Colwellia sp. M166: one gene and its partner. The protein of the gene in region 2 interacts with the protein of the main gene of each other region in a pairwise test. Links are inferred from orthologs where the notes say so. Each region holds a gene or a part of one and is shown on either strand. Other genes may lie near its edges. The genes, in order: FGD67_RS06565 and ung.

Region 1 (10,826 bases), 2.1 Mb from region 2 along the record:
GGTTCAACGGAGCAGTTTGTTATGCAATTGATGCAAGCTAAAAAGCATCCAGAGCAAAGCTACCGTGCTTGTATGGGGTTATTAAGCCTAGGTAAGAAGTTTACTGACCAACGTCTTGAAGCAGCCTGTCATCGCGCATTAGCCACAGGTGTTACTCGCGTAAAACAAGTAAAAAACATTTTAGAAAAGGGCTTGGATAAGCAACCCTTGCCACAAGCTCAAGGTGATTTACTACAAGATATTGATCATAAAAATATCCGCGGCAACAACTATTACCATTAATCAAAACTAACAAACCAAAGGAAATCTTATGCAAAATATCAATCAACAAGTCAATAACCAGTTAAGTAACTTAAAGCTAAGCGGTATACGTGATGCACTATTGCAGCAATATGAGCAACCCAATCTCTACGTTGAACAAAGCTTCGAAGAGCGACTAAGCTTATTGCTTGACCATGAAATAACTCAGCGTGATCAGCGTAAAATTGACCGCCTAACTCGACAAGCAAAGTTCAGAGTTGGCGGTACGCTTGCTCAACTCAACTATGGCGCAGCACGACAACTAGATAAAACTCAGATCCGTTCATTAGCACAAGGTGAATGGCTACGCCTTCACCAAAACATTTTGATCACGGGAGCAACGGGGTGTGGCAAAACTTACCTCGCTTGTGCTCTTGGTCAAAACCACTGCCAACAAGGGAGTAGCGTTTATTATTTTAGGCTTAAAGAGCTATTAGAAAAGATGTTCTTAGCGCAAGCCGATGGTAGTTATCGAAAACTGATCAACAAGCTTAGCTCTGCCAATTTACTGATCCTAGATGATTGGGGATTAGAGCCATTAACAGCTCAACAACGCAGTGATTTACTGGAATTAATTGATGCGAGATATGACACAAAATCGACCTTAATTGCCAGCCAATTACCGATAGAAAATTGGTATGAAATGATCGGAGAATCGACACATGCTGATGCGATCCTAGATCGGCTTGTTCACGGAGCAATAAAGTTGGAATTAAAAGGCGAATCGATGCGAAAAAAACTAAATTCCTTGACTGATGGCGATCACTCAAGTTAGATTTTACTAAGGTCTACTGGCAGACAAAAAAGTGATCGGCTTGAATAGTATTGACCGATCGGCTTCATGATATTACGCAAGTACAGGGGTTGGTTTAGATAACACACCTATTAACAATACAAATGATAAAGAAGTAGATGAAAATATAAACGAGGTAAGTTTACAAAAAAAACGTCCTGAAGAACAAACGGTCGATGAATGGCTAGAAGATTGGGAAGCAGCATTTACGGCTGAAGAATTTGACGAAGTCATGACTGACTTTAGCAACGTTAAAAATTAAATGACTTACTGATAGGCGCTCATAAACAAAGGCTCTCTAAGGGAAAATAAATCAGTCAGTATGCAACTTGTATTTAATTGCAGGAAATCTATCTGTTATTTTTGTTGCGAACACTTCTGCACTCTCTTTGCCCCAGTTACGGGCAACATAATACCCTTTGTCTGAGTATATAAGTTCAGGCTCACGAGCTACTCGATATTTGTTATACTTTTTGTTGGTTTCAGTTACTTCAGACTCCAGCTTTAGTAATTGAAAGGCACAGGTATTATCAGCTCTTAAGAAATCCAAAGTCTCTTGACCGATTAAACCTTTATCATTTAGTAATTGCACAGTACAAAACCCAATATCTGATTTACGAATATGCCCATAAGCTTGCTCGTCATTAAAGAATATCGAATAACGGCTTGTATCTCTGCCCCCAGAACGAGACGCCCGTTCTTTTTGACGTTTTTCACGAATCTTAACTTGGTAATCTTCAATCTCAGGAATGGGTATAACAGACTGAACATCTAAAAGGATTTTACCTTCGCTTTCATATGGATGCATACGCACACATCGAATAGATAAACCGTAATCATTGAGCCACATTACAGTCGTTGTTAACTCACGAGAAAACTCAGCAGATGCTAAAACAATCTTTACCTCTTGGGCAAATTCATCCTCTTCTTTTTCATCCCAACCTAAAAATTCTAATATTGAAGCTTCAGCATCTAATTCAAGGGTATTGCTTTTGATGTAATCAGCATAAATATCAACTAAACGATCAAAGGTAAGAGTTGAAACCATTGCAGCATAACGGACAGCTTGCAGCTCCATATGACCGCCATCTTCAGTACGTTTTAGTTCAATCACAACAATATTGGCTTGCTTATCAATCCCTAACAAATCGATACGTCTGCGGCTTTCATCCCACTCACCAAATTCTTCAGCTACCACTAGTGTATCAGGAGAAATAATTTCAATTTGGTGTTTAAGCAAGCGCTGTAAATCATCGCGTTCTTTTAATCCTGATTCGGAAAAAGTTGTACGAGAAATCGTTTTAATTTCATTATCTGTTATTTGATAAATAGCCATTAGAGTTTAATGAATCCACCCTGTATTTTTCAATCTATTCCATGCCGTTTTAACATGTGCAGGCGTCATTAGCGTAGCTTTGCGTTCATTCCATTGCTGAATAGCTTGATGAGCTTCTTCGGGGCTATTAGCACCTTCATTTTTAACAACCCAATGCACTGTCGATAAAAGTTCGACACCATAAGGCGATTGATAGCCATCGATTAATTCACCTACTCTATTAATTCGTAACTTAATATCGTCATTGGATTCAGCTAAAAATTGTTTTGCATCCGCTAATGCTGAAGCAATAGGTGTTATTTCAGACTCAACAACCCCATCGCCAACACCTTCGATATAGTGGCCATCCATAGTGTTTAATGCATGACGCAAGGCATCAGCATAAGGGCCATACGTCTGCTTCTCAAATTGAAGTTTCATATTTTCGCCGGCTTCTTGTAAAAAATAAGCAAGCTTTTGTACTTCTATTTTTGACAAACCGTAATTTACCGTCTGATAAGTTTCTAACAATGCGAGGATGGCCGCTCTACCCGCGGTCATTTTAGGTTTTACTGTATTAGTTTCAATAGTCGTTGCTTTAATATCATCATTCGGTTCAAATAGCCTCACTTCTAAGTTTTCTATACAACCTAAGTACTTAACTATTAATGGTTTTACCTCATTCCAAGCTAAACCGCCTAGGCCACAACCTAATGGAGGGATCGCGATAGAGCGAATATCAAAGCGTGCAATATGTTCTACTAAACTTTGTAAGCCAGATTCAACATCTTCAATTTTAGAAGCACTTTTCCAATGATCTTTCGTTGGAAAATTAATAATAAAACGAGGTGTTGCTAAAGCGCCTAGTTCAAAAGTAAACATTTGCCCTAGTTCTACTTCTTTATTTTTACAGGCTAGCGCATAAGCCTTAAAATTATCTGGCCATTTTTTCTTAAATTGCAGTGCTATGCCTTTACCCATAACACCAACACAATTAACTGTATTTACTATAGCATCAACATCTTCTTGTTTAAGAAGATCACCTTTCATTGAATGAATGTTTAAATTAATTGCCATGTTTTGTCCTAAAAATACCAGTCTGTCATTACTTCTACCGCTAAGTTTACGCCATTTCGTGCCAAGATAGCATTAACTTCTTGTGCTCTCGCTTGATTTAACACACCAATTCTGGTCATCAAAGTAAGCGGAACTTTTTCTTTTATCAAAAATTCCGCCTGTCTTTTTTCCACCCTATCTACATATCGAGGGTTGGCATGAGAATTCATAAAGTATTTACAAAATCCATCAAGGCGAGGACTTTCTGTCATCGTAGCCCAATCGACAGAGCTCGACAACATACGTAAGTCTGTAAAACATTGGCTGTAATCTAGGGTTGCATTACGGTCGTAAAAAACGAAGTCTTGTAAGTCATTTTTAAGCGCTAATTCAATGGTGGTTTCAAAGTAGATAATACCTGTTTGGTCATACTGACAATTATTTACTCTCCCGTGATGAATAGCCGATAACATAGGCGAACGAGGAGCGAAATAAAAAGGTACAAACTCATGGATTAATCCACCTGGTGGATTATTGACACTTTTGATTGAACGCGCTCCTTGTGCACCACCATGAGCAATATTATGATAGTGCAAATCTAATTCCTCACTTTTAGTTTTACTTAACAATGCTTCCTGCTGACAAATCATATTGAGATTATCAATAGCAGTAATATGAAACAGTCGAACAGGTCTTGGCATTGTCATTACAAGGCATCTCCTAAGGCATTTTCAACCACGGCATCGGCGAGGTGCAGTTGGGTGGTTTGGGCGTCGCCTAGGCGAGCTTTGAGTTGGTCACACAAGGCGAGCAACTCATCTACTTTGGCTACGATTCGCTGTTGTTCTTTTAACGGAGGCATAATGAAATAATGTTTAGAAAAATCATCAAACCTTAAGCTTTCAACTGTAGTGCCAATCTTTGTCAAGTTTTCTAATATATACATTTCAAAACCTTTCATCATAAGCAAAACATAATTTGCTATATATTTATCGATTAAGCTCAAGACCTTTAAGTCCTGATTAACAGTACAAACAGACTTAGTAATTGCGACAGGGAACTTTCTTCTCAATATTCCACTTCTAGCTACAAACAAAAGTGACTCTGTGTCTATTTGAGCCAAACCGTCAGTTATTGCTAACTTGGTAACATGATCTTCACTATCAAATATTTCTTCAACTTTCATATCTTTAGGCGTAACCCAAGGTACGTCACCGTTCCAATAATCAGAGTTAGCTTTACTTGGCGTTTTTCCACCAGTGAATACACCAATATGAGATAGAGTCGTCCACTCCCAACCGTTCGGCAGCTCAAACGGCTTTTCTTCGTCCGTAATGGCAGGTAATGGCTTTTGCTTTTTGATTTTTTTATCAGCGATGAGTTGCGCTTTTTCTTCTGCGATTTTATCAAGTAGTACACTTGCTGGTTCGTCGTTGGGGTTTTGCGGCACGAGTTTACCCATGACGGCGAGTTGTAAGATGGTTTGCTTTAACTGCTCTATGCTTGCTTCGGTGGTGAACAATACGTCAAAGTGCTCAGCGATGCGTTGCCAGCTGGTTTGGAAGTCTTCTTTGTTATCATCGTCTGCCGATGTGCCGTTTGTTAAGCTTGCTAGCAGCACTTCCACTAAGGTTTGGTGTGCACTCAGACTTTGCTCAGTTTGTTGCTCTAACTGGTCACACAAGGCCATCAGTTCATCGACTTTAGCAACAATGCGGTGTTGTTCGGCTAGAGGAGGTAAAGAAATAACAAATGAGCGGAGCTTACCTAAGGACACAAAGGGTTGAACACCTCCACCAGATTGACTTTTTATTATAACTGAAGCATATATTAGGTAATTTTTTAAAAATAAAGGTACAGAAAGATCTTTATCGAAATACTTGAAAAGACCTACATTCTTAATACTAAAGTCTGGCTCTAAATCCACGATTACCGGATTGCCTATACTGCCAATCATCGCAAATAAAATATCATCTCTATCAACTTTTGAGCGAGCAATAATTTTTAGGTGATCAGCCTCAGAAATATATTTAATATCAGAAAGATCTAATTTCCCTGAAGAAAGGTTTTTGCTAGTTACCAAAGGGTAGCCTGTTAACTGCGCCTTAGGACTATCATGAGTTCCATCTCTAACATCATAAACATCTTCTAAACGCGCCCATGCCCAACCACTTGGAAGCGTATATAATTGATCTTCTGTAGATATTTCAGGTTGTTTTCGAGTTTTCTTTATTGTTTTATTACTAATTAACTGTTGCTTTATCTGACTTATTTTTTCAAGCAATACGCTTGCCGGTTCATCACTAGCATCTTGCGGTACTAATTTACCGCGTACCGCGAGCTCTAAAATCAGTTCACGTAATTTTTTAATACCAGTTAATTCAATTTTTTTACTCGTACCACGGCCGGTGGCATTGCGTTTTTTAATCGCGCTAGTCCAAACATCAATATGCTCAGTGATTAACTTTTCAACGCCAGCCATTATTTCGCGCCCTGCTCTTTATTAGATAAGGCATTAGCTAGAATACCTTTAAGCTGGCCGCGCAAGGCTTGAATATCTGCTTGTTGTTTCGCGTAGTCGCCCAATAGCTCTTGTGGGTCGTGGCTTATTTTTTCGCCAACATGCGGGTTTTTAATATCAAGGTTAAAGTTACGAGCAATAATCTCGTCAATACTGACTTGCCATGCTTGTTCAGTTTCAATACGCGATGCAAAGCCGTCTGCCTCGTTACCCCACCAGTCAATTTCGGTTTGGAATTCTTCAAACTTCATCGGCTTGGTTTTGTTATAGTTTTTAACGCCGTCAGGGTACGGGTGCTCGTAAAACCACACTTTTTCGGTTGGCTTGCCCTTAGTGAAGAAGAGTATGTTGGTTTTTATGCCGGTATACGGGTTAAATACGCCGTTAGGTAAACGGACAATGGTATGTAGATTACATTCTTCGGTTAACAACTTTTTGATCTTAGTTTTAACGCCTTCACCAAATAAAGTGCCATCGGGTAACACCACGGCTGCACGGCCACCGTTTTTACCGTTTTTTGGAGAAGCTAATATTTCTATAATAAGTTGTAAAAATAAATCAGCTGTTTCGCGGGTACGTAAATCGGCAGGAAAGTTCTTCTCTATGCCGTCTTCTTCTGTGCCACCAAACGGCGGGTTAGTGACAATAACGTCAAGCTCATCGTCCCAGTTTGCTAACGGCTTGTTTAAGGTATTGCCGTGCTTAACTTGCACCGGTACTTCAATGCCATGCAGCAGCATGTTGGTAGTACACAGTAAGTGCGGTAATTGCTTTTTCTCTACGCCATGAATCTGCTGTTGCAAAGTTTGGTGATCATCGGCAGTTTTAACATAGTTGTTTTTTACGTGGTCAAACGAACAAGCTAAGAAGCCACCCGTACCACAGGCAGGGTCCATAATGCTTTCACCTAGCTTAGGGTCTACGCGGTCAACAATAAAGCGTGTAATGGCACGAGGCGTGTAGAATTCGCCCGCATTACCGGCACTTTGTAAGTCTTTTAATATTTGCTCGTATAAATCACCAAACAAATGGCGTTCTTCTGAGTCGGTAAAGTCAATTTCGTTTAACTTGTTGATCACTTGGCGCAGTAACGTGCCGTTTTTCATATAGTTAAACGCGTCGCTAAACGCTTCTTTAGCAACATAACCACGCGGGTTTAGCTTAATAGGTGCAGTAAGGTTTTTAAGATCCGGAAACAGTTGGTCGTTAACAAATTCAAGAAGCTCGTCACCGGTTATACCTTCGTTGTCGGCAGCCCAATTACGCCAAAGATATTGCTCAGGTAACGGGCATTGGTAATCCGTTTGTTCAAATTCTAGTTCTTCTTCTTGTGCGTCGAATATTTTCAAAAACAGTAACCAAGACATTTGCCCTAATCGTTGGGCATCTCCGTCAACACCGGCATCTTTACGCATAATATCTTGAATGGACTTTATTACTGAACTGACTGACATGGACTTCTCTTTGGTTTATTTTATCTTGTGAAGTCACGGCTGCTAACTTGGTTTGCTAGCTTGGCTATGACTTTTCGCATTAGGTTGGTTTAAGTTGTTTGTTATCTATTAGCGTTCATCTGTTTAATTACTTAACTCGATTTAAAGGGCGCTACGCTGACTTGTTGGGCGAGTCGTATAATAGCTCTTCCAACTCGGTGATCGCATTGTTATATTTGTCTGCGCCGCCAAAGGCTTTTTTCGCTATTTCGAGCGGCCGACCAAAATCAACAATGGTATTGGCTTTTAACGCATCTTTACCTTCAATGGCTTTGACGCCGTCATCGGCATAACCGTCAAGCAAGGCATTTAACACCTTTTGGGCTACGTCTGAATACTTGGTAAAGTAATTGCGCTTTTTAACGCTGTCAGCGCGCTCTTTACGCGTTAACGCCGGTTGGTCGTAAACTACGTGGCAAATAAGATCGAACGGGTCTAAATCTTTGCTTACGTCTTGCTCTAATGCTTGCCAAATAACTCCTTCATTGGCCAGCTCATCAATGATCGCTTGCTTGCGGTCGGCATTTTGCCACTTACGGGTGAATTCATCTAGTGATGAAAATTGTTTTTTTATGGTATTGCGGGTGTAATCTTTAAATGACTCGGTAACGAGCTTGCCGTCAGTGTCGTAATACTGCACACGTTCAGCCATTTTTTTAACGTCAATTCCTGAGACTTTAAATTTAACGAATCGCTTTTCTTCTTCGTCATTACCCCAATCACTATCAATTTCAGCGCCTTCACTTCTGCTGTTAACATAGTCTTGTTCAGGCTCGTTTGTGCCGTCAATACTTGCATCATCGGCGTCAGTATTAGCATCGCTAAGCTCATCAATAAAGCTACCGTCTTCCGTTTCGCCGGTAATAATGTCCTCTGGCTTACTTACCATAACCTTCTCAGGTATACCGTCAAAGCGTTCATCGGCAAACAGTTCAGTGGCTTTTTTAAAGTCGAGAATGGTGAACCATAACTTACCGTATTTATCGTCAATGCGTGTGCCACGGCCAATGATCTGCTTAAACTTGGTCATCGACTGTATGTTTTGATCTAGCACGACCAATTTACAGGTTTTAGCATCAACGCCTGTAGCTGTCTCTTGATCACAAGTCGAGTTCTTTCATAAATGCATAGGACTCGACTAACCACATTAATCTTACCCAACCATCCCACATTGCCTTGGTGCCTACTCGGCCTGTTCGCTTGCTGTCATACCATCGCCCTAATCTTGCCAGTGCGTAATATGCCCATTTCAATGATGGCGGCTCCGTTGGTATTGGCTTTCCTGTCGCTGTCGCTTTAAATAGAAGCTTCCAACTTATTTCATTTAAATAAGTTGTGCAACAGATACCTTCTGCTGCTTCTTTGTTTTGTGCTAGCTCTCGAAGTTGAAATAAACGTACCGCTATAAATGCTTGTATTACGGCTGCTTTCTTTAAGTTGTCAATATGTTGCATCCGCAACTTTTCTACTTCTGTCCCTTCACTTTTCCAAATCTTATGGAACTCTTCTATACGCCACCTTAGTTCATAATAGCGGGAAATTGCTCGGGCTTCGTCTGCATTTGTAACTTGCTCCGTTGTGTACAGTAACCATTGTAATTTACTTTTTGTATCGTTGTTTACCTCGGTACACACCACTATATTGAGCGGAAGTCCTTCTGCGCCTTTTGCCCGCTGTGGCTTTTTAAGTATCACCTGCGTGTAACTGAGCGCTATTGTCGCTGTTCGGGCTTTTCTTCCACCTTTTTGCTGGATATCTATCGTATATTTACCCGCGGGTTTTAATTGTGCCAGCGCATCTTCTAGTTTCGGGTGCTCACCTAGTAAACGTCGATTACCTTTCGCTCTAACAACAAAGCGATGCCCAGCACTCTGCTGATAATCAAGGTATTCATATATATCGGCTTCGCGATCACAGACATCAATGACATTAGATAAATCACCTAGACGTTGCGCTATTTCTTCTACATTATTTTGCCATTTATAGCTTTCTTTTAACTCACGTTCTCGGCATTGCAATGTGTGCTGTTTGCCTATTTGTTTCTTTTCTCTATACCAATAATGCTGGTAAGCAAGCCCAATGACTTTTTCTTCATGTGCATCCAACATCAACGTGGAATGCGCGTAAAGGGTTCGTCCTTTCGGGCTGCGCTTTTCACTTGAAGCGGAATTTACGGCGCCTAATTCTTGGCAGACAGAATGTTTGTAACTTAATCCAGTTGTATCTTGTAAAGCAAGTACGAGTGGACGTTGTTTAACAATAGCATCTGTATGTAAATAGCCAGCTTCAGCAATATCTTCGTCATTAATATGGTCATTACGAATAAATCGATAAGCACCTTCAATACTTGCAGGATCAGGGCAAGAATTAACTAATGATTTTCCTGCGTTGTCAGCCATAGACGTTGCTATATTAACTAAACGCTTTGTTCGACGCGGATCTTTTAACTGTGCTTTACCAAAAACTAAAGCAGCCCATTTAGCTGAGTCTATTTCAAACATATTCATGACCTAAAGATTTTTAACCTATTAGATCATGGATATAAACAAAATGGAACTTGTGTATAAGAGACAGCGCCTGTAGTCATAAGCTCTGACGTTGTGGCGATAACAGGGTAAGCTTTTTTCGGGTTAATAAAGTTGTCTAGCTGAGCCTTACCAATTTCATCATCGCCGGTGATCTTCATTACGTATTTATCATTTTTCGCCACTTGTTCAGGGTTTAAATTAATCAGGGCTCGACGCATACGCTCTGCATGGTCAATGTCATTACAAAAGACAATGGTTTTAGCCATGGGGTCGGTGCGTTGTAAGTAGCTGGTAATGGTTTGCGCGACAAGATCGGTGCGGTTTTTAATTACTATAGTGCGATCAAAGTCTTTAATATTGTAGATACGGTCATCAATTAATTCACCGTTATCATCAGTTTGATCTTTTTCAGGCCGCCAGCCTTGTAGGTCAATATCAAGGTCAACGCGTACTACTTTGTATGGCGATAAAAAGCCGTCTTCAATACCTTCTTTAAGCGAGTAGGTATACACAGGTTCGCCAAAATAGTCGATGTTAGATACTTCTTCTGTTTCTTTTGGCGTAGCAGTTAAGCCTATTTGCGTGGCAGAGCTAAAATACTCAAGAATTTCTCGCCATGCACTGTCGTCTGCGGCGCTTCCGCGGTGGCATTCGTCAATGATGATCAAATCAAAAAAATCAGGGTCAACTTGTTTAAAGGCTTTTTGACTTTCTTCTGGCCCTGTTAGTGCTTGATAAAGTGCAAGGTGAATTTCGTACGCGGGATCTACTTTACGGCCTGTTACTTTGGTCATGGCTTGGCCAAAGGGTTGAAAGTCAT
Region 2 (10,657 bases):
CACACGCACTCCAGGCGACTTGAGTTTCACCCTCACATTCATCTTGTGGTACCCGCAGGCGGGTTAGATAAATCGAGAAAACAGTGGCAAACAAAATCAGGGAAATACCTTTTTAAAGCCGATAACTTAGCCAAGGTGTTTCGAGGAAAATTCATCGCGCTACTGTGTGCGTCTGGTTATTATCTCCCGGCTAAAACCTCTAGTTCGTGGGTAGCTGATTGTCAGCACGTAGGGAAAGGCGATAGTGCGTTAACCTACCTTGCTAGATACCTCTATCGTGGGGTGGTGAATGAAAACAACCTACTCTCGATTAAGCATGACCGAGTGACGTTTCAATATAAAGAAAGTAAAACGAAACAGTTTAAAACCATCACCGAGCACGCTACGGCCTTTTTATGGCGAGTACTACAACATGTACTGCCTAGCGGTTTTCGACGAGCACGCAATTATGGTTTTTTACATGGCAATGCTAACCGTACGTTAAAGCGGTTACAGTTACTGCTTAACGTGGTGTTAGCGCCCAGTGAAACATTACCTAAAAAGGCGTTTGTTGCCCCTAATTGTGCCACTCAAATGACGCTATACCTAATGCGACGAGGTCATCGCGTCATTATGGGTCATACGATATAAAACAAGGAAGTGCCTAAGCAAAAGGAATTGTTGCGCCCTAAACAGTCACAAAGTGAGGATAATAAATATAAGAAAAAACAAATTGTTGCGTTACTATATTACCAAACTCTGTTTAGTGATAGTAGCTGCGCTTGGCCTGAAAATCACCGCTTAGAGGCACCGCCAACAGACAACCCATCTTAGTTTTATTTATTTACTTATAAAGAGTACGCACCAACACCGGGCTTGTTCAACAACAGGATTAAGTTGCGGCTGCGCGCAACCTATCCTTTATTTATTAGCAGGTTGTTTACACCCAACTTATTAGTTATTGAACACCCGCCATTTTATACAGAAATAATGCAAGTCCACCAAAAAAAATGATACCAACGATTACCATGACTGTTAATGTTTTGGATTGTTTCATTGAATCTGATAAATCTTTTGCTGGCACTAGTCCTAACGCCATTAGAATATTTACAATAAAATCCATTTAATACTCCTTGTTGATTAACCTGCTAACAGCTTATTAAACGGAAAAATTCCGCCTTTCCACAAGCAAGATCACACTACTTGTGAATATTTATTCAAATCAATATACATAACTTAATATTACCATTCAATAAGTTATTGTCAGCTCTTGAATAACCTGATGTAAAAAGGCAGATTTAATCTGTCTCTCTACAAAAAAGCGGGAAATGCGACAATACTGTATGAACAACCAGCAGTAACTTTAAAATTTGCAACAATATAATTAGTGCTTTAAAAATATAACAACACGCTCTCAGATTGACTGTAGAAAAATAACAAACAAAACTTAGCTACTCACTAACCTGCCAATTTATAGCGCTTTTATTTTGTGCTGCTAGCCATTGATTGGCCTTTGAAAAGTGTTGGCAACCAAAAAAGCCTCGGTAAGCTGACAGTGGCGATGGGTGCGGCCCATTCAAGACTAAATGCTTTTGCTGATTAATATTCTTACCTTTCTTTTGCGCGTGGCTACCCCACAGTAAAAATACACAGCCTTCGTTACGCTCATTGAGCTCAGCAATAATGTTATCGGTAAAGGTTTCCCAGCCCAATTTAGCATGTGAATGCGCATTTGCTTGCTTAACGGTCAGTACGGTATTGAGCAACAACACGCCTTGCTCAGCCCATTCCATTAAATAACCATGTTTCGGGGTTTTAAAGCCAGCAATATCTTGCGTCAGTTCTTTGTATATATTGACTAATGAAGGAGGAATTTTAATGCCTTTACGTACAGAAAACGCTAAACCATGCGCTTGTGACTCACCGTTAGCACCTAAGCCGTGGTATGGATCCTGGCCTAAAATTACCACTTTTACTTCAGGTAAATCGACGGTTGAAAAAGCCGTAAAAACATCCGCTTCGTTTGGCAATATAACGTCGCCATTAGCTCGCTGCTGCTCGATTTCTTGAGATAGTTCTTGGAAGTAATCTTGTTGCTGTTCATTGGCAATTATTTTTTGCCACTGCGGTTTTAACTTATTCATATCACGGCTCTTATTCAATATCATCTGTACATTATGCGGCATTGGCTACGTAAATGTCATTAACGCACTACCATAACAAGTTAGATGCAATATTTTAGCGATCACTCATAGCTATTTCACCGCACAATTTCAGACAGCCTGGGGTTTTCTCTTCGCACTGCGGAGACAAAAAAGGCAGTAAAAACTGCCTTTAATTTCTTATAAGCTGTTGTTCACTTTAACTAAGCTAATAGATAGGCTCTTAGTTCCGAAAAATCTGTCGAGCTTGTTGTTGATAAAATAGTTTCGCTTGCACAATCGGCTAGTTCTTTCGGTAAACCTATCGGCTGCCCTAAAGTACTTTCAACAATATCTTTAAATTTAGCCGGATGCGCTGTGCCCAAAAATACGCCAAATTCGTTATCAAGGGCATTATATTGTAATGCTCGATAAGCAACAGCAGCATGAGGTTCACTAATGTAGCCAAGTTTTGCTAGCTGAATCATGGTCATCTGTGTTTGCTCTTCATCAATAGAGACAGAGCTGACACAATCTTTGTCAACTAAACCCGCTTTTAGCATATGTTCAACACGTGGCCAGTTATTTGGATTACTTACATCCATGGCATTAGAAATAGTTGCCACGGTCTCATTCGGTGACCATTCACCGGTTTGTAAATAGCGCGGTACCGTGTCATTAGCATTCGTTGCGGCAATAAAGCGCTTGATCGGTAAACCTAAGGCTTTAGCAAAAAGTCCAGCGGTGAGATTACCAAAATTACCACTCGGAATTGAGAACACAATTTCTTTTAAGGCTTCAGCGCCTTTTTGGCGATACAACTGTGCAACGGCTTCAAAGTAATAACAAATTTGAGCTAACAATCGACTGATGTTAATTGAGTTAGCTGAGTTTAAGCCGATAGCTTCTTTTAGCTCTTGATCATCAAAAGACTGTTTAACCAAAGACTGACAATCATCAAACGTTCCCTCTACCGCGATAGTGCGAATATTTCCGCCAAGCGTCGTAAACATTTTTTCCTGTAATAAACTGATCTTACCTTTCGGATATAAAATCACTACATCAATGTTATCAATACCATGAAAGGCATGTGCAACGGCAGCGCCAGTATCACCAGAGGTCGCCGTTAATATCGTGACTTTTTTGTTCTCACTAAATGCTTGTAAACATTTAGCCATAAAGCGAGCACCAAAATCTTTAAACGCTAATGTTGGACCATGAAACAGTTCTAAAATGGCTCTTTTTTCACTGATTGGCTGCATTTGCGCTGGAAAGTTAAAGGCATCAGTGACAATTTTAGTCAGCTGAGCTTCGGTTAAATCATCGCTAACAAATGGGTAAAGTACTTTTACGCTGCGCTCAACCATTGGCAATGCCAATAAGGCTTCAATATCATCAAAACGAGGGATTGCTTCTGGGAAGAATAAGCCTTGATTACGTCCTAAACCTTGCTTTACTGCGCCAGCAAAGCTGACTTGTTCATCATTTTCTTTTAAATTATAAAATTTCACACTCAATTCCTATATAGGTTTATCTTGTGGCTTAATAGCCAACAGACCAAACATTAGAATAATTCTCTAAGGTAAGCTTACCGCACCTTCAGTATCCGCTCGGCAAACATGAACAAATCCGTCACTTGTGCCGTTAGTCGATGTTTGTAAATAATTTTCTGTTAACCAGTTGGCAAACTTTTCAGCTTTTCCTGCATCGTCAGTAACACAAAAAAGTGTCGGACCTGAGCCAGAAATACCAACCGCTAAACATCCTTCCGCTCTTAAGTGGCTGGCAGCTGCGCTATAACCCGGTAAAATTGACTCGCGATAAGGTTCTGCGACTACATCAGTTAATACGCCGAACGCTTGTGCTTTATCACCACGATGACAAGCGTCAACAAAGGTCGCTAAATTCTGACCAAAACTGATCAAATCAGCTCGCGAATAACTCGTTGGCAAGATATCTCTGGCGGCTTTTGTGGATATTTCAATACCAGGATAAGCCATGACAAAGTAGCAATCGTCAAATTGCGGTAAATTACGGGTGATAATCTCTGGGTTTGGCACCATTAATTGCATGCCACCTAAGAAGCACGGCGCGACATTATCATAATGTAAACTACCACTAATTTGTGCTTCCATTTGTCCCATCATTTTTAACAACGCTTGCTCTGAAAAACTAAATTCATGATACTTTTCATAGAAAGCATTTAAACCTGCAAGCGCCGCCACTACAGAACAAGCACTAGAGCCTAAACCGCTGCCTACAGGCATGCGTTTATCTAGCGTAACTTTCACGGCAACCACCGCTTGTTTACTTGCTAGAAGTTGTTCATTAAAAAGCAGTAAACAGTGCCAAACAATATTTTGCTTAACGTCACTAGGTAATTTTTTCGCAAAACTGCCGGTAACTTCTAATTGGTCGTCGCCATTACTGTGCGTGACAGTAACTACATCGCCAAGTAATGTACCGTCGAGTGGCTTAACCGCTAAACCTAAAACATCAAAACCGACATTAACATTGCCAATTGATGCTGGTGCAAAGACTGAAACGCTCATTAATGTTGTTGCTCCCATGCTAACGTTCTTAATACATCACCGAAAACACCGGCAGCAGTTACGGCCGCCCCTGCGCCATAGCCACGTAAAACAAAAGGTAATGGTTGATAATAACGGCTATGAATCGCTAATGCGTTTTCGCCATCTTTAATACTATATAATGGATGGTCGGCACTTACCGCTTCAATAGCGACCTGACACTTTCCATCAACAATATTACCAATATATCTTAATACTTTTCCTTCTGCTTTAGCGGCATCAATACGCTCAGCGAAAGCTTTATCTAATTGAGGTAAGTTAGCCATAAAAGTAGCCACATCGCCGCTAGCATCAAATGAATCAGCTAAAACAGGCTCTATAGTAATATCAGTAAGCTCTAATGGCATTCCTGCCTCTCTAGCCATGATCAACAATTTACGGGCAACGTCCATACCACTCAAATCGTCTCTAGGATCCGGCTCAGTAAAACCTTGCTCTTTGGCTAATGCTGTCGCTTGAGATAATGTCATACCTTCATCAAGCTTACCAAAAATATAAGATAATGAACCAGATAATACGCCTTCAAAACGTTGCAGCTCATCTCCAGCTTTTAGCAAGTTCTGTAAAGTATCAATAACCGGTAAACCAGCGCCAACGGTTGTCTCATATAAAAATCGACGGTTAGTTTTTTGCGCCGCTGTGCGCAATGCTTGATAATATTGCCAAGAATCTGTGTTAGCTTTCTTATTCGGCGTCACGACATTAAAGCCGGCTTCTAAATAATCAACGTATTGCAAAGCCAATTCTTCGTTTGAAGTACAGTCGACTAATACCGGGTTAATTAAGTGGTTCTCTCGAACAAAATGTTTAATATTTTCGACGGTAACAGCTACAGGTTGTTGGTTGAGATTTTCCTGCCAATTAGCAACATCGATACCTTCACTGTTAAATACCATACCTTTACTGTTCGCTAAGCCATAAACTTTTAAAGAAATATTATCGGCTTTAAGTTTTGTCTGCTGACGCGCTATTTGAGCAAGTAGCTCGCTACCGACAACACCACAGCCAACTAAGAAAACGTCGATAGTAGGTTTATGCGAAAAGAAGTTTTGATGACTCACTTTCATGGCATCAGTGCACTTTCTACTTTCAATCACCACTGAAATACTACGCTCAGACGAGTCTTGTGCAATGGCAACCACATTGACTCGAGCTTGCGCTAACGAACCAAAGAATTTAGCGGCAACACCTTGTTGATGATGCATACCATCGCCAACTAACGACACAATAGATAATTGATGCGTTAACGTTAACGGTTCTAATAAACCATTTAACAGCTCTAGTTCAAATTCTTCTTGCAGGCTTTGCTCTGCTTTATCAGCGTCAGACGAGTAAATACAAAAACTGATACAGTATTCACTAGAAGATTGGCTAATAAGAATTAATGAGATTTTTTCACGGCTCATGGTCGCGAAAACACGGCTTGCCATCCCCACCATACCTTTCATGCCTGGGCCTGAAACATTAACCATCGTTAAGTCATCAAGGTTTGAAATCGCTTTCACTCGTTTACTTTGATCATTTTCATTAGCAATTAAAGTCCCTGGCGCATCTGGGTTGCCGGTATTTTTAATTAAACAAGGGATATGATGCTGAGCAATGGGACCAATAGTTTTAGGGTGTAAAACACTGGCGCCAAAATAAGATAGCTCCATTGCTTCTTGGTAAGACAAGTAATCTAATAACTTAGCTTCTTTGATCAAACGAGGATCGGCGTTATACACACCATCAACATCCGTCCAAATTTCACAATATTCTGCTTCACTACATACCGCTAATACCGCTGCTGAATAATCTGAGCCATTTCTACCTAGCGTAGTGACATTATCTTGGCTATCAACACCGATAAAACCCGGCATAAGGGCAATGTTGTTAAGGTCACTATAAACGGCTTGAAACTTCTCTTTACATAGCACGAGATCTGCAACAGCATTCATCGATACGTCGTTGGTACGCAAGAAGCGTTCTGGCTCTATAACACTAGCGTCATAATCATCAGCAGCTAACACCGACTGTAGCAATGCCACACTCAAGCGTTCACCAATACTGATGATGCGTGCACGGACATGTTCTGGACAAAATGATAACAATGTTGCGCCATGCAAATAACGACTAAGCTGCTGCTCCCAAGTTACCAGTACTTGTTCACTATGTAATGGGCAAAACTTTGGTAGGGTCGCGGATAAGTCTTCAATAATATTTTTAATTGCGTGCTTAAAATGTAGCAAGTCACCTTTAAGCTTTTCTTCGTTAGAAATGTTCTCTGCCATCGCTACAAGATGATTGGTTACCCCTTGTGGCGCAGAAACAACAACAGCAAGACGAGACGACTGACTTTTGTTTTTGATGATATTCGCCACTTCGATAAAACGTTGACCCGAAGCCAAAGAAGAACCACCAAACTTTAATACACGCATTTTTACTCCCCTAAAAACAAAAAAAGCCCGTAACCTTTAATAGGTCACGGGCTTGATAAAATTGATAAACTTTACTCGTCAGCCAATGACCACCATCCCAATGAGGGTGGTAGTGGTAATAATAATGATTCGGCTAAGTAAATTATTCATGAGTTATAAAGTGCCTGATATGTTTTTTTCTGTCAACCCATTTTTATGAATAAAACAAACTAATATATGGATAAAATATCAGAAGATTGAATATTTTAGTAAAATATTCAGGCAACAACTGTTTTTTGCGTGAGAGATGGGGTCGCTAAACAAACGCGATCACGGCCCATAGACTTGGCTTCATACAATGCAATATCCGCATTGCTGATCAAATCTTCATAGCGAGTATCTTTTGCATCAATTACTGCAACGCCAATACTGACAGTGACGTTAATGCTGTGTCCTTGATAGTCAACAGTATTGCTAGCTATAGTTTGACGTATCCGCTCAGCCACTTCTTCTGCGCCTACCAGATCGGTATTAGGCAATATCACTGCAAACTCTTCACCACCATAACGACCAAACATATCGCCCATACGCAGCAAATCATTGATAGACTTTGCCGTCTCAACAAGCACTTTATCACCACCTTGATGGCCAAAGGTATCATTCAATGCTTTAAATTGATCTAAATCGAGCATCACTAACGCAAGCTCATAACTATAACGGCGTGCCCGTGAGAATTCACTGGCTAAACACTCTTCCCAATGTTTACGATTAAATGCTTGAGTCAAACCATCAATACGATTAGATAAAGCTAACTCTTCTAGTGCCTTATTTAATTGTGTTTGATAATGGCAAATATCAGTAACATCTTCAATTAAAAGACAAACATGCTCAACTTCCCCTTCAACTTCAACCGGCAGAAAGGTACAATTTTGCGCCATAAAATCACTATCCGTTGTTATCGGACGAGAATGAGAAAGCTCAAACAGGTGATGACGTTGCTCCCAACCGCAAAAGGACTGATTTTTTAGCTGGATAACACTGGATAATTTCCGCTCAAACCACTTTTTGGGTAATTCAGGAAAAACAGTAAAAATACTTTTCCCAATAACATTGTTGTCTTTTTTATTGGCATGTACTTCTAAAAATCGATTCCACATAACAATATTAAAATTACTATCGAGAATCAAAATTCCAGTATTTAACCGGTTGGTAATATTATGATAAAGCGCATCTAACATAATTAAAACTCTTCCAATATACGGTCGATAACGGTCTTAATGTTAATAATGGCTTGCTCAGGGATCAATAACACCATATCACAGTTAAAAGAGTAGTCGGTTACTTGATAACTAATACGCACTTTCAAGGCTAAATCCCAATTAAATGATTGCTGTTGTAAGTGTTGAGTTACAGCGCCGAGGTTAGGCGACAACAACCGAGGCGCACTATATGACATCTGATTATCTATTTGACTAGCAAACACATTCAAAAATGTCGTGGTTAAAATAGAGCTTAAATCGATAATTTGCTCATCAAAAGTTAACTCATCAGCTTCATAACCAAGTAAGTCAGCCAAACGGTTTGAGTCTTGTGGCTGGTACATCAAGAGTGCCTCGCCACGTATACCTTCATAACCAAAAAAGCCTTGGCTAACCACCGCCGTTGCCTTTAAATCTTGATTAAGCGTAACAAAAAGTTGTTCTGACTTTACTTGTTCAATTTTAGGCACTTTCAAATACACAAAGGTATCTAAATAGCGGGCAAGCTGATCACTTGCCTGTCCCATCGCGACATTAATCAGCTCTTGTAAACAATCTTGCTGATCTTCAGTTAAGTCAAATGCATTCATAAAAAACCGTGAGTTTTCAAATTTTCATTTAAGATATCTAATTGTACAGGTTTACGTAGAAATGCTTTTGCGCCTAAATCCATGACTCGGCTTTGCATTTCAGGCTGAACATCGGCAGAAATAACAAATACCGCTAATTCAATATTGTCATCTTTTAATGCTTGTAAAACCCCTAAACCATCGATGACAGGCATAGTTAAATCAAGAAATAAGATATCAATATTTTTATCACGTAAAATCTCTAAGGCTTCTTGACCATTTTGGGCTAATTGCACATGAGTGGATAAACTTTCGGGAAGGCTTCTAAATACTTGCTTTCGAGCTAAGTTAGAGTCATCACAAATAAGAACATTTGTACTCATTTGATACTAATCCTTTATTATTTTTTTTATTAGCTGTTAATTTACCCTAATTTTGTGCTGCTGTTAATTACTAATACGAAGAAAAGTGACGTTTATTTCAACTTAATTGCTTAAAAGTGCAGGTAAATGCCATTATCAGGCTATCAATATAGTACGAAAAGACAATTATAAGAATAAATAATACCAACACTTAATGTAAGCTTTAAAGCTTTCACTATAAACTTAGCAACAATTCGATAATGCCTAATGACATTGCCGCAGATAAAAAATAAATGATGCTAGCTTTCCAACTATAACGAGTGAGTTTCATATTTATCTCCTTTATATACCAATTAAACCGATTGATTGCGCAAAACTAATAAACTTAATAAACTTAATAGACTTAATAGACTTGGTATCATTAATAGAACTTTTTACCGTCAATAAAAAGCAGAGAACAATTAGCAGTTCTCATGCCAACTAGTTAAAAACCATATGGATTTTATCGAGGGTATGACAAGAATTCATTACTAGATAAGGACTAGCGGGCAACACTTACCATCGTAAGTAAGGTTGATGCTCTGATAGCCAGTTTTTGGCTAATTGATATTCAGGACAGTGGGTGGCAACTAATTGCCAAAATTTTGTCGAATGATTCATATGCTTAAGGTGACATAGTTCATGAATTATCACGTAGTCAATCACCCAGCTAGGCAACATTTTCAGTAAGTAATTAAAACTTAGCTCACCACGATTGTTGCAGCTTCCCCAACGCGCCTTATATTTTCTGACTTTAAAAGCCGTGGGGTTGAGTGCTAATTGCTTGGAAAATATTAATAGGTTTTGTGCAATATAATTTTCGATATGCGCTTTAAACCAACAGTCTATTTGCGACTTCACTTGCGCTAGAGTCGCAGCTGAGTTTAGATCATCCTGACGATACCTTTCAGTCAGAACAACAGTCAGGCTTTGCCTACTGGCATTATGCAGCACATGCTTACGCCCAAACTCAATATTGATACTATGTGGTAAGCCATCAAGATATACGGTTGGGTTGTTCGTTAATTTTTCACCAACAAACTGTAAAGTAAAATGGGGGTTTGATCGTGATTTTTGCTTTTGCTCTGCTACCTTTTGTTGCAGCCATTGCAATTTAGCCTGTATTAAGTTTTCAACGTAAGTGGTTTTAACAAACGTTGGTGCTCTAACAATAACTTGCGCATTACTTACCTGCAAAGCAATAGTTTTTCTTCGCGCACTACGGATCAATTGATATTCCAAAACGCCCCACAATAAGCTTCTTTACTGATCATCACACTTTGTATATTTTTATCACTAAACATGGCCTTAAGATATTTCA

The links.
Region 1: the proteins of ung (region 2) and FGD67_RS06565 interact in binary tests that used the Escherichia coli proteins (3 or more experiments, as listed by UniProt). The link is inferred for Colwellia sp. M166 from one-to-one orthologs.

What each region holds. Positions count from the first base shown.
Region 1 is NZ_CP040755.1:1,433,844-1,444,669, forward strand. What follows is about bases 5,193-8,168. They hold FGD67_RS06565 (type I restriction-modification system subunit M), read right to left. Parts: upstream 7,440-8,168; coding sequence 5,946-7,439; downstream 5,193-5,945. Other genes in these bases: FGD67_RS06560 (restriction endonuclease subunit S), read right to left, coding at 5,193-5,946. In the rest of the region: istA (IS21 family transposase), read left to right, coding at 1-282; IS21-like element ISShfr5 family helper ATPase IstB, read left to right, coding at 311-1,075; FGD67_RS06545 (hypothetical protein), read right to left, coding at 1,407-2,429; FGD67_RS06550 (macro domain-containing protein), read right to left, coding at 2,436-3,485; FGD67_RS06555 (DUF4433 domain-containing protein), read right to left, coding at 3,494-4,171; more of FGD67_RS06560, read right to left, coding at 4,171-5,192; FGD67_RS06575 (IS4 family transposase), read right to left, coding at 8,579-9,979. UniProt on the Escherichia coli protein: The subtype gamma methyltransferase (M) subunit of a type I restriction enzyme. The M and S subunits together form a methyltransferase (MTase) that methylates A-2 on the top and A-3 on the bottom strand of the sequence 5'-AACN(6)GTGC-3'.
Region 2 is NZ_CP040755.1:3,548,745-3,559,401, reverse strand. Bases 278-3,084 are described here. They hold ung (uracil-DNA glycosylase), read right to left. Parts: upstream 2,124-3,084; coding sequence 1,431-2,123; downstream 278-1,430. Other genes in these bases: thrC (threonine synthase), read right to left, coding at 2,345-3,084; FGD67_RS16090 (hypothetical protein), read right to left, coding at 938-1,102; FGD67_RS16095 (transposase), read left to right, coding at 278-630. Also shown: more of FGD67_RS16095, read left to right, coding at 1-277; more of thrC, read right to left, coding at 3,085-3,631; thrB (homoserine kinase), read right to left, coding at 3,698-4,672; thrA (bifunctional aspartate kinase/homoserine dehydrogenase I), read right to left, coding at 4,672-7,128; FGD67_RS16065 (diguanylate cyclase), read right to left, coding at 7,386-8,345; FGD67_RS16060 (chemotaxis protein), read right to left, coding at 8,348-8,956; FGD67_RS16055 (response regulator), read right to left, coding at 8,953-9,318; FGD67_RS16050 (M48 family metallopeptidase), read right to left, coding at 9,853-10,566; FGD67_RS16045 (YebG family protein), read right to left, coding at 10,645-10,657. UniProt on the Escherichia coli protein: Excises uracil residues from the DNA which can arise as a result of misincorporation of dUMP residues by DNA polymerase or due to deamination of cytosine.